DNA from 3 places in the Thauera sp. 27 genome. Region 1 is predicted to be linked to each of the others. Evidence: riboswitches for the same ligand, from Rfam matches in the RefSeq annotation. Region 1 holds a riboswitch; each other region holds the start of a gene.

What was found. Region 1 has a riboswitch for cobalamin ahead of B447_RS15870 (TonB-dependent receptor domain-containing protein). Riboswitches for the same ligand answer to the same signal wherever they lie in the genome.
Region 2: another riboswitch for cobalamin. It lies ahead of B447_RS03275 (TonB-dependent receptor); the one in region 1 lies ahead of B447_RS15870 (TonB-dependent receptor domain-containing protein).
Region 3: another riboswitch for cobalamin. It lies ahead of cobO (cob(I)yrinic acid a,c-diamide adenosyltransferase); the one in region 1 lies ahead of B447_RS15870 (TonB-dependent receptor domain-containing protein).

The regions. Positions count from the first base shown of each region.
Region 1 is NZ_AMXB01000031.1:37,403-41,154, forward strand. Features, by position in the region: gene B447_RS15855 (adenosylcobinamide-GDP ribazoletransferase) at 1-60, opposite strand, end outside; gene cobT (nicotinate-nucleotide--dimethylbenzimidazole phosphoribosyltransferase) at 67-1,113, opposite strand; gene cobU (bifunctional adenosylcobinamide kinase/adenosylcobinamide-phosphate guanylyltransferase) at 1,169-1,717, opposite strand; cobalamin riboswitch at 1,810-2,043, shown strand; gene B447_RS15870 (TonB-dependent receptor domain-containing protein) at 2,184-3,752, shown strand, end outside.
Region 2 is NZ_AMXB01000004.1:138,561-142,312, forward strand. Features, by position in the region: gene B447_RS03275 (TonB-dependent receptor) at 1-1,438, opposite strand, end outside; cobalamin riboswitch at 1,596-1,803, opposite strand; gene B447_RS03280 (hypothetical protein) at 2,007-3,275, shown strand; gene B447_RS03285 (metal ABC transporter substrate-binding protein) at 3,293-3,752, shown strand, end outside.
Region 3 is NZ_AMXB01000012.1:15,518-19,269, forward strand. Features, by position in the region: gene B447_RS08310 (methyl-accepting chemotaxis protein) at 1-1,268, shown strand, start outside; cobalamin riboswitch at 1,337-1,557, shown strand; gene cobO (cob(I)yrinic acid a,c-diamide adenosyltransferase) at 1,715-2,326, shown strand; gene cobW (cobalamin biosynthesis protein CobW) at 2,391-3,467, shown strand; gene cobN (cobaltochelatase subunit CobN) at 3,469-3,752, shown strand, end outside.

The DNA.
Region 1 (3,752 bases):
CACCGGGATGCGGGTGAAGTAGCCGAGGGCGATGCAGAACAGTTCGAGCTGCGTGCGCATCGGGCTTCAGCTCTGGTCGCTGACGCCAGCCGACTCGAAGCTCGCCATTTCGTTGAGGAAGTTGACCGCCGCCTGCACCAGCGGGAAGGCGAGCGCTGCGCCCGTGCCTTCGCCCAGGCGCAGGTCGAGCTCCATCAGAGGCTCGACCTGCAGGAAGTCGAGCTGCACGCGGTGCCCCGGCTCCTGCGATCGGTGGGCGAACACGCAGTAGGCGAGGATGCGCGGATCGATGGCGTAGGCGACAAGCAATGCCGAGGTGACGATGAAGCCGTCGATCAGCAGCAGCATGCGCTTTTCGGCCGCGCCGAGCATGGCGCCGGCCATCATCGCGATCTCAAAGCCACCGTACTCGGCCAGCACTGCCAGCGGATCGCTCGGCCGGCCGCCGCGCTCGAGCGCTTGCGCCAGCAGGCTGCGCTTGCGGAAAAGGCCGGCGTCATCCAGCCCGGTGCCGCGGCCGGTGACGTTGTAGAGCTCGGCGTCGTGGTCGGCGCCCACCAGGCAATGGGTGATCAGGGACGCCGAGGCGGTGTTGCCGATCCCCATTTCGCCGAAGCCGATGCAGTTGCAGCCGTTGCCGGCGAGTGCATGGGCGATGCCGCGCCCACGCTCGAGGGCGGCATCGCGCTGCGCCGGCGTCATCGCCGGGCGGTCGATGTAGCTCGCCGTTCCGGGGCCGATCTTGGCGTCGATCAGGCCTGGGCGCTTGCCGAACTCATGATTCACGCCTGCGTCGACCACGCTCAGCCCCAGCCCCATCTGGCGGCTGAAGACGTTGATCGCGGCCCCACCGGCGAGGAAGTTCTCCACCATCTGCCAGGTCACGTCCTGCGGGTAGGCCGATACCCCGGCGCGTGCCGCGCCATGGTCGCCGGCAAAGACGACGATGTGCGGTTGGTGCAGCTCGGGGGCAGGCGTCTGCTGCACCAGTGCGATCTGCAGCGCGAGCGCCTCGAGCCGCCCGAGCGCGCCCACTGGCTTGGTCTTGCGGTCGATCTTGTGCTGGATGGCGGCGCTGAGCAGGGTGTCGGGCTGGGAGAGCTGGAAGTTCATGATTTACGGATGCCGGGTCGCGGGCCTGCCGGATGCAGACGGAATGAGCGCGAGTTTAGCCGTCCTTGAGCACCAGCGGCAGCCCTGCAGCGACGAACACCACGCGTGGGCACGCTGCCGCAACCGCTTGGTTGAGTCGGCCCGCCTCGTCGCGGAAGAGCCGGCCAAGCGCGGTCTCGGGGACCAGCCCCAGGCCAACTTCGTTGGCGACGAGGATGATGTGCCCCGGCAGGGTCGGCAGCACGGCCAGCAATGCGTCGCGTTCGCGGCGGAAGGCAGGCAAGTCTTCGGCGCTCGCGCCCGGGGGCAGGTGGTGGGCATCGGTGAACAGGTTGCTCAGCCACAGCGTCAGGCAGTCGACCACCAGGCAGTGCCCGGGGGCGGAGGCCTCGCGCAGCGTGTCCGCGAGCGCAATCGGCGCCTCCACCGTGCGCCAGCCGGCGGGGCGGTCGGCCTGGTGGCGCCGGATGCGCGCAGCCATCTCCGCATCCAGCGCCTCGGCGGTGGCGATCACCGTCACCGCCAGCCCCGACGCCGCCGCCCGGCGCTCGGCCTCGCGGCTCTTGCCGGAGCGGGCGCCACCGAGGATCAGTTCGCATGTCATTGTTCTGGCGGGTCCTTGTGTAGGGAACGTCTGTATCTTATTGCAGTGCACGATACCGCCCCGTACGGTATCATCCGCGCCGACTGCCCCGGAAGGGGCAACGCGTTATCGGTGCCCACGGGCGTTTCTCGCCCAGGGTTAAACGGGAAACAGGTGCGCGGCCCCTCGCAAAAGAGGCCGCAATGCCTGTGCTGCCCCCGCAACGGTAAGTGCGCGCAAGGTGGGTCATGCAGCCACTGGGTCCTCGACCCGGGAAGGCGATCCATCCGTCCGGCTCTGCCGGCACAGCGCACGAGCCCGGAGACCGGCCGGAGCGCGAAATGGCGGATGTGCCGCGGGGTGGCGGCGACGGGCGTGGTGGTTTCTCTTTCTGCTCTCTTCGGTTCTACCTGGGTCGCGGTGCGTCCATGTGCTGGATGGCTTGTCGCATGCGGGGACGCATTGCGCAGCTCAGGGAGTCTTTTCGATGAATCTGCGTTATTCCCAACTTGGCCTCTGTGTTGGCGGCCTGGCGTCGGCAGTCCTTGCCGTGCCGGTCTACGCTCAGGAGCACATTGCACCGACGGTTGTCGTTACCGCAACGCGTCAGCCGGTCAAGGCCAACGAACTGCTCGCCGACGTCACCGTGATCGATCGCGCCCAGATCGAGCGCGCCGCGGCATCCAACGTCGTCGATCTGCTTAGCCGTCAGCCCGGTGTCCAGTTTGCCCGCAATGGTGGTCCCGGCGCATCGGTCAGCCTCTACCTGCGGGGCACGAAACCGGATCAGACCAAGATTCTGGTCGACGGTGTCCCGTTCAACTCCACGGCCTTGTCGGGTTCGTCGCTGCAGTACCTGTCGCTCAACAACGTAGAGCGTATCGAGATCGTCCGTGGGGCCGCGAGTGCGATCTACGGTGCGGACGCCATTGGCGGAGTAATCAACATCATCACCCGCACGGCTGAGCCCGGGCTGCGCCTGGACGGATATGCCGGTGCTGGCAGTCGGGATACGCGTCAGGGCGATCTGGCAGTGTCGGGCGGGGATGAGCGGTGGCGCTTCCGCCTTCACGTCAACTCGCTGAACACCGATGGCTTTTCGTCCCGCAGGGGCGCCAGCAATCGCGATGCGGATGACGATCGTTACCGCAACGAGGGCTATGGTGGTGCGCTGTCCTTCCATCCTGCCGAGGGGCACGAAGTGGGCGTTTCCTTCCTTGAACAGTCGGGAACGGTGCAATATGACAGCTTTGGCGGTAGCGGCAACTTCGATGACCGTGCGAGCTTCAAGACCTCGGTATTCAACGCATTCGTCCGTAACCGCCTGACCTCGTCGTGGTCCAGTCGCCTGTCGTATGGGCGCACCGACGAGGATCGTGCGGACTACAGCGAGCCCGCGCCCTGGGATCCTTTGGGCATCACCCGGCGGGAGAGCACCAACGAGACCTTGAGTTGGCAGAACGACATCGCGCTGCCGATCGGGACGGGACTTGTCGTGGTCGAACGCTTCGAGCAGGTGGCGCGCCCGCGCGAGACCTTCGCCGAGGGAAATGTGCAGATCGACTCTCTTGGCCTGGGCTGGACTGCCGATCTGGGGCCACATAGCTGGCAGGCAAATGTCCGCCACGATGACCATAGCCGCTACGGGGACAAGCTTACCGGCGGGGTGTCCTACGGCTATCAGCTTGCGCCCGACTTGCGTGCAAGCGCAGGCGTCAGCAAGGCATTCAAGAGTCCGAGCCTTGACCAACTCTACAACGTCTCCTATGGCAATCCGGACCTGAAGCCGGAAAATGCGCTTAATCGCGAACTGGGGCTGACCTGGGCAAGCGGTAACCAGCTGGTTACCGCGACCTATTTCATCAACACGATCGAGGACATGATCGGCTGGAGCGGCGGCTACGCGAACGTAGACAAGGCCAGGATCCGTGGCCTCACGCTCGCCTATGCGCTCAACGTCGATGGTTGGGACTTCGCAGCCAACGCGGACTTCCTCGATGCAAAGGACCGCACGACCGGGTTCCGGCTGGGGCGGCGTGCCAAGCAGTCGATGAAT
Region 2 (3,752 bases), on a different contig from region 1:
CGTAGTTCGCATACAGGCTGGTGTCGTGGCTCAGGAAGTGGGTGAGGCCGACACGCCAGGCGTTGCCCTTGAGCGTGCGGCTGAAGTCGGTGCCTGCCACCAGTTCGTCGCGGTCCACGCGGGCGCGGTCGTGGCGGAAGCCGGCGAGCACGAGCCAGCGCTCGCCGAGCTGCCAAGCGTCCTCGGCATAGAAGCCGTGCAGGGTCGATGCGGTATCGAATTTGGCCAGCGTCGGGTCGGGGCTGAGCCAGTTGCCGTGTTGCGGATCGCGGATGCTGACGTTCGACGACCCGCTGTAGGGTGAGTTGTTGATGTGGCGGAAGTCCACGCGGGCAGCCTCCCAGCCGACCACCGCGCGGTGTGCGCCGTGCTTCAGTGCTGCCTCGAGCCGGTTGCCGGTCTGTACCAGTTCGTGCTGGATATGCAGGTAGTCGCTGCGCTCCACCCGGTCGGCGGCGAGGTTGAGCCTGTAGTTCTCGATGTTCATCCAGCGCCGCTGCGACTCCAGGCGGTAGATCTCGTTGCTCAGCGCGATCCGCTCGTCGAGCTGCCAGTCGGCACGCGCACGCAGGCGGGTGTCCTCATAGCGGATCACGGCATCTGCGGCGTTGTAGTTCTCGCGCCTGAGCTCGGGCAGGATGCGGCCGTTGTCATGCGGCGTGCCCCAGTAGCGCTCGGGGTGCTGCACGCTGTGGTCTGCGGTCAGGTCGATGCGCAGGTCGCTGCGGGGCTGCAGGCGCAGGCGGTTCATGATCTTGCCGCCGTGCGAGTTGCCGAGGTCGCGGTAGCCGTCGATGTGGGTCCCGTAGGCATCGACGCGGTAGGAGGCGATTTCGCCGAGTGCGCCGGTGGCACCAAGGCCGAGCCGTTTCACGCCATCGCTGCCGGCGGCGACCATGAGCTCCTGCGCAGCAACGCGGCTGGGCTCCTTGCGTACGGCGTTGATGGTCGCCCCCACGGTGCCGCTGCCGAACACCACCGATGCCGGGCCGTGCAGCACTTCGACGCGTTCATAGCCCCAGGCGCTGCCTGGATAGTTCTGGGTGCCTGCCCCGGTCTGAATGCGTATGCCGTCTTCGGCGATGCCGACCGAGTTGGTGCCCGTGTAGCCGCGTGCCGAGAACGACAGGCCGCCGGTGCCGCCTGAGCCGATGTCCGTGATGCCGGTGGCGCGCGTGATGGCCTCGCGCACCTGGAAGTCGCCGCGCTCCTGCATCTGTGTGCTGTCCACGCTGCTTGTCGTGGCCGGCAGTTCGCGCGCGGCGACGCCCGTGCGGCTACCGGTGGTGCTCGGTTCGTCCAGGTACAGGCTGGGTGCGTCGCGGTTGGCGCTGACCTCGACCGGTGACAGCGTCACCTGCGCGAAGACCGGGGCATGAACGGCAAGCGCAATGGCTGCCGCAAGACGGGTGGGGGGAAAGCGGAATCGTTTTGCCATGTTGGAGGTCCGGTGCGGGCAGGGCGGATCTCCGACGGACAGGCGTGCGGCGCCATGCGCACGGACGCGCCGTGCGCTGCACTCGAGCCGTCAGGAAAACGAGCAAGTGAAATGGTGTGAGCCATGCCTCTTGTCAGGGACACCCCGCCCCAAACTGTTGAAGGTGATGTGCATGGCAGGTCTCCTGGCTCACGGGTCATCGCCTTGCGCCAGCCTTCCCGGAAAGATTCCAGTGGCAGAGAGGGCGCAGGACTCGCCGATTACAGTTGCGGGGGCAGCTCCGGGTTGAGCGCGCGGGGCGCGGCACCGGATTCCCTTTTCATGTCTGCTGGTTAGGGCAGACAACCATGAACGGCGCGCAGGTTAGCGTGCCGGTCGACGGGCTGTCAAACCTGCGCGCTCGTGCAGCCTGCAGGGTGTTGCCGTGCTTGTGCATCCCGATGGTGTCGCCCGGGGGGCACGCCATCGATGCTATCAGTTTATTGCAACAGACTTGCAAAAACAAAGGCAGGCCCCTACCATCGCGGCCTCATCGGCTCACGGCCCTGACTTCCATCCGAGGTTGAACATGCACAACATCCTTCGTCCTGCTGCGCTGGCACCCCTTGCCCTGGCGCTTTTCGCCGCCGCACCCTTGCCTGTGCAGGCACAGTCCTCGCTCAAGCTCGGCGAGGTCGAGCTCGACGCATCGCTCACGCTCGACGGGATCTTCGCCCGCCGTTACTCCGGCAAGGAGGGTGCGCCGGCAGGGTTCGGCCATGCCCACGGCGACGAGGACCATGACCACCACCACGGCCATTCGCACGCACTCGAGAACGGCTTCAACGCCGGACATTCCGAGATCGGTCTGCGTGCGCGCACCGACCTGTTCGACGGCGTGCTCACCATCGGCTTCGACGACGAGGATGTGAAGGTCGAGGAGGCCTATCTCGTCACCCGCGCACTGCCGGCCGGCCTGCGCGTCAAGGCAGGCAAGTTCCTGTCCGACATCGGCTACGTCAACAGCCGCCATCCGCACGACTGGTCCTTCGTCGAGCGTCCTTTGGTCAACCAGTACCTGTTCGGTGACCACGGGCTGCTCGAGCGCGGTGTACAGCTCAGCTACACGCTGCCCACGCGCAGCTTCGCGATGCTCGGGGTCGAAGTGCTGCAGGGCAACGGTGAAGGCCTGGACCGCTACGACGACGGCGCCCTGTCCGCGCGCAAGAGCGGCCCGCGGCTGCTGACCGCATTCGCCAAGTTCGGTCCAGATCTTGGCGACCGCCATGCGCTGCAGGCGGGGGTGTCTGGCGGTACGTCACGCCAGAACGTGCGCGTCGATGCCCACGGCGACCACACCCACTACATCGACGGCGATGCCTGGTTCGCCGGCGCCGACCTGATGTACCGCTACGACGCCGGCCGCTCGCATGGCGAAGGCAACTGGCGTATCGGCGGCGAGTACTACTACGTCGAGCGCGATGTCGGTGCCGGCGGCGGCAACCGTGCGCGCTGGCTGAACTACACCGAGAAGCAGGACGGCGCCTACATCGAGGCTGTGTATGGCTTTGCGCCGCGCTGGGAGGCGGGCGTGCGCGCCGAAGCGCTTGGCCTGAACAACAAGGTCGTCAAGTTCCATCCGCGCGCACTCGGCGAAGAGGACAGCTCCTACCGTTACAGCGCACAAGTCACCTGGCGCGCGCGCGAAACGGTTTTCGTGCGTGCTCAGCTCACCCGCGAGGACTTCGCCGGTCAGCGTGCCCACGGCAGCGAGGCGGCGGTGGCGCAGGACGGCAGCTGGATGTTCATGCTCCAGCTCAACGCGTTGTTCGGTAGCCATCCGGCGCACCGCTTCTGAGCTGGCGAGGCGTCCTGATGAAAGCCTTCCTCGCTGCCGTGGCCGTGGCCTTCGGTATCGCGCTGGCGCCTTCGGCCGCGCTGGCTGAGGCGCCACGCCTGCTCGTGGTCGCCACCACGCCGTCGATGGGCGTCATCGCGCGCACGGTCGGCGGCGATCGTGTCGATGTGCAGGTGCTGGTCGCGCCCGACCGCGATGCGCACACGCTCAATGCGCGTCCGAGCATGATCGCGCACTTGCGGCGGGCCGACCTCGTGCTGGCGGTCGGCGCCCAGCTCGAGGAGGGCTGGTTGCCGGCAGCGCTCGACGCAGCGGCCAACCCCCGCCTGCGCAAGGGGCAGCCCGGGTATTTCGCTGCCGCCGAGCCGCTTCACCTGCGCCCGACCCGCTTCGACCCGGCGCTGGGCGGCCATGTGCATGGCGAGGGCAACCCGCACCTGAACCTGTCGCCGCCGCGCATGATCACTGTTGCTCATG
Region 3 (3,752 bases), on a different contig from region 1:
GCGAGCAGGAGCGCATGACCACTCAGGTTTTCGAAACCAGCACCGCCTCCACCGCGGCGATTGATGACGTCTCCCACAGTGCGCACCAGATCACCGACTCGACCAACGCCAACCTTGCCATTGCGCGTGATTCGCTGGTCGAGATGCAGGAGATTGCGGGCAAGATCAACACCGTCAGCGACAAGGTGCTCAGGTTCAACACCACGGTGGACGACCTGTCCACGCGTTCGGAGAGTGTCAAGCAGATCGCCGTGCTGATTCGCGAGATCGCAGACCAGACCAATCTGCTGGCGCTCAATGCCGCGATCGAGGCAGCGCGTGCCGGCGAGGCGGGGCGTGGCTTTGCCGTGGTCGCGGACGAGGTGCGCAAGCTGGCCGAGCGCGTCAACAAGGCCACCGAGGAGATCGTAGGCAACATCAATGGCATGCTGGGCCTGGTGGCGAACACCCGCAGCGAGAACGAGATCATCAATGTCGACGTGCAGGATACGCGGACGGTGGTCGAGCGCTCTGCGCGTCAGTTCGAGCACATGGTCGGCGAGTTCGAAGCCACAGGACAGCAGCTGAGCCAGATCGCCAGCGCGATGGAGTCGTTGAGCAGCACCAATGCCCGCGTGCACGAGAGTGTCACCGCCATCAACCAGCTGTCGGCCAAGGTTGGCGAGCAGATGCAGGACAGCGAGCAGCGAACGGTCGGGCTGACCAAGGCGACCGAGGCGGTACAGGAACTGGTGTCGCGCTTCAAGATCGGCCGCGGGACCTTTGACCAGGTGGTCGACCAGACCCGCATCTTCCGCGACCGCATCCAGGAACAGCTCGAGCAGATGGCGGCCAACCACGTCGATGTCTTCGATCGTCGCTATACGCCGATGGCCGGCACCAACCCGCCCAAGTTCAAGGTGAGCTGGGGCGAGGAGTTCACCCGCCGCTGCCAGGCCATCCTCGACGGTAGCCTCAATGCCGCGCAAGGCGCAGCGTTTGCCGTGGCGGTCAATACCGACAGCTACCTGTCGACCCACAACAGCAAGTTTTCCAAGCCGTTGACCGGCAATTACGAGGCTGATCTGGTCGGCAACCGTACCTGCCGCAAGTTCGACCGCCCACCCGAGCTGCGCGCGGCGCGCAATACCGAGTCGATGTTGTTGCAGACCTATCTGCGTGACACCGGCGAGGTGCTGTGCGACATCGCCATGCCGATCATGGTGGGTGGCCGGCACTGGGGCAATGTGCGGGTCGGTGTGCCTGCCGAATCCCTCATCGCCGACTGAACTGAATACCCGCATGGGGCATGCCGGCAGCAAGACGGCTTGCCCTGTGGGACTGCGGCGGCGTATAGTCCGCCCCGTATCGAACGGGAGCGCCTGGATGAGTCCTCATCCGGGTGTGAAACGGGAAGTCCGGTGAAGCGAGGCCATAGGCCCGCCATTCCGGCGCAGCCCCCGCTGCTGTAAGCCTGACGGTGCCATCAATCAATGCCACTGGAGCACACTGCTCCGGGAAGGCGATGGCAACCGGACGAAGGTGAGCCAGAAGACCGACCCGCTCGATCAGACAGGTAAGTGCCCCGGGGTGCGGGCAAGTGCCGACTGCTTGAGCGGATCCATGATCCGCCCGCGTCCTGCCCGATCCGAGTCTCTGCGGTATCGCACGCGTTCATGCTGTCGCCATTGTTCCGCCCTCCGCTTACACCTTGGAAGACTTGGAGCGCGGAACGATGGATGAGAACAGGAAGCACAGCCACAACGAACGCATGCAGCGCAAGAAGGAGGTGGTCGATGCGGCCATCGAGCGCGCGCAGGAAGAACGCGGCATCGTCATCCTGATCACCGGCAACGGTAAGGGCAAGACGACCTCCGCCTTCGGCACCCTCTATCGTGCACTCGGCCATGGCCAGCAAGCGGGCGTGGTGCAGTTCATCAAGGGCACCCATGCTACCGGCGAGGTGGCCTTCCTGCAGCGCAACCCGGGCGCCTGCGCCGTGCGCTACCACGCGATGGCCACCGGCTTCACCTGGAACACGCAGAACTGGGACGCCGACAAGCGCGCCGCCGACGAAGCCTGGGCGCAGGCCGTCGCCATGCTCGCCGACCCGGCGCTGAGCCTCGTCGTGCTCGACGAGCTCACCTACATGCTCAAGTACAACTACCTCGACACCGAACAGGTGCTCGCCGCGGTGCGCGCGCGCCCGCCGAAGCAGACCGTGATCATTACCGGTCGCGCAGCCAAGCCCGAACTCGTCGACCTGGCCGACACGGTCAGCGAGATCGCCGACCGCAAGCATGCCTTCAAGGCCGGGGTGAAGGCCCAGGCCGGCATCGACTTCTGAGCGCCTGGCGCTTGCCTGCCGCACACATCCTGCGATCACACCCTCGCGCCCCCGGAGCATCCCGATGAGCATTCGCCCCAAGATCCCCGCCACCATCGTCACCGGCTTCCTCGGCAGCGGCAAGACGACCCTGCTGCGCCACATCCTCGCCCATGCGGGCGGGCGGCGAATCGCCGTCATCGTCAACGAGTTCGGTGAACTCGGCATCGACGGTGAGATCCTGCGCGGCTGCGGCATCGGCTGCGAGGATGAGGGGGGCGAGCGTGTTGGCCAGCTCTATGAGCTGGCCAACGGTTGCCTGTGCTGCACCGTTCAGGAGGAGTTCTACCCGGTGATGCGCGAGCTCATCGCACGCCGCGACGACATCGACCACATCCTCATCGAGACCTCCGGCCTCGCCCTGCCCAAGCCGCTGGTGCAGGCCTTCAACTGGCCCGAGATCCGCAACGCCTGCACTGTGGACGCGGTGATCACCGTGGTGGACGTGCCCGCCGCCGCGGCCGGCCAGTTCGCGGCCAACCCGCAGGCGGTGGACGCGCAGCGCCGAGCCGACGCCAACCTCGACCACGAGTCGCCGCTGCACGAGCTTTTCGAGGACCAGCTGTCGGCAGCCGATCTGGTGATCCTGTCCAAGACCGATCTTGCCGACGAGACGGCACGCGCTACCGTCGAGGCCCTGGTACGCGAGGAACTGCCACCTGCAGTGAAGGTGGTCGCGAGCGAGCACGGGCGTATCGACCTCGACCTCGTCCTTGGCCTGGGCGCTGCCGCCGAGGACAACATCCACCTGCGTGCGAGCCACCACGACCATGAAGAGGGCGACGCCCACGACCATGACCACGACGCCTTCCAGTCGGTCTCGGTCGAGCTGCCCGCGGTCGATCGCGAGCGCCTGCTTGCCATCCTCCATGATCTGGTTCAGGCCCACACCATCTATCGCATCAAGGGCTTCGTGGCCCTGCCGGGCAAGCCGATGCGCCTGGTCGTGCATGGCGTCGGCCGGCGCTTCGACAGCTACTTCGACCGGCGCTGGCTGGCGGACGAGACGCCGCGTACCCGCCTGGTGCTGATCGGCGAGGACCTCGACGCCAGCGCTCTGGCGGCTGCGCTCGCCGTTGCCGAAGCGGTCGAGACCGCCTGACATGCACCTGCTGGCGGCACAGGCCGGAGGCTTCGTGGAGGACGACTCGGTGGTCACGCGCATCGCGCAGGACCCGGCTGACATCGTCATCCTCAGCGCTGCCGACACAACCCTGGCCCTGCTCGCCGCGGCCTGCCCCGGGGAGGGGTTCCCGAGCGTGCGCCTGGCCAACCTCCTGCATCTGCGTCAGCCTGCGTCGGTGGACCTCTACCTCGACGAGGTGCTGCAGCACGCGCGGGTGGTCGTCATCGACCATCTCGGCGGTGAGAGCTACTGGCCCTACGG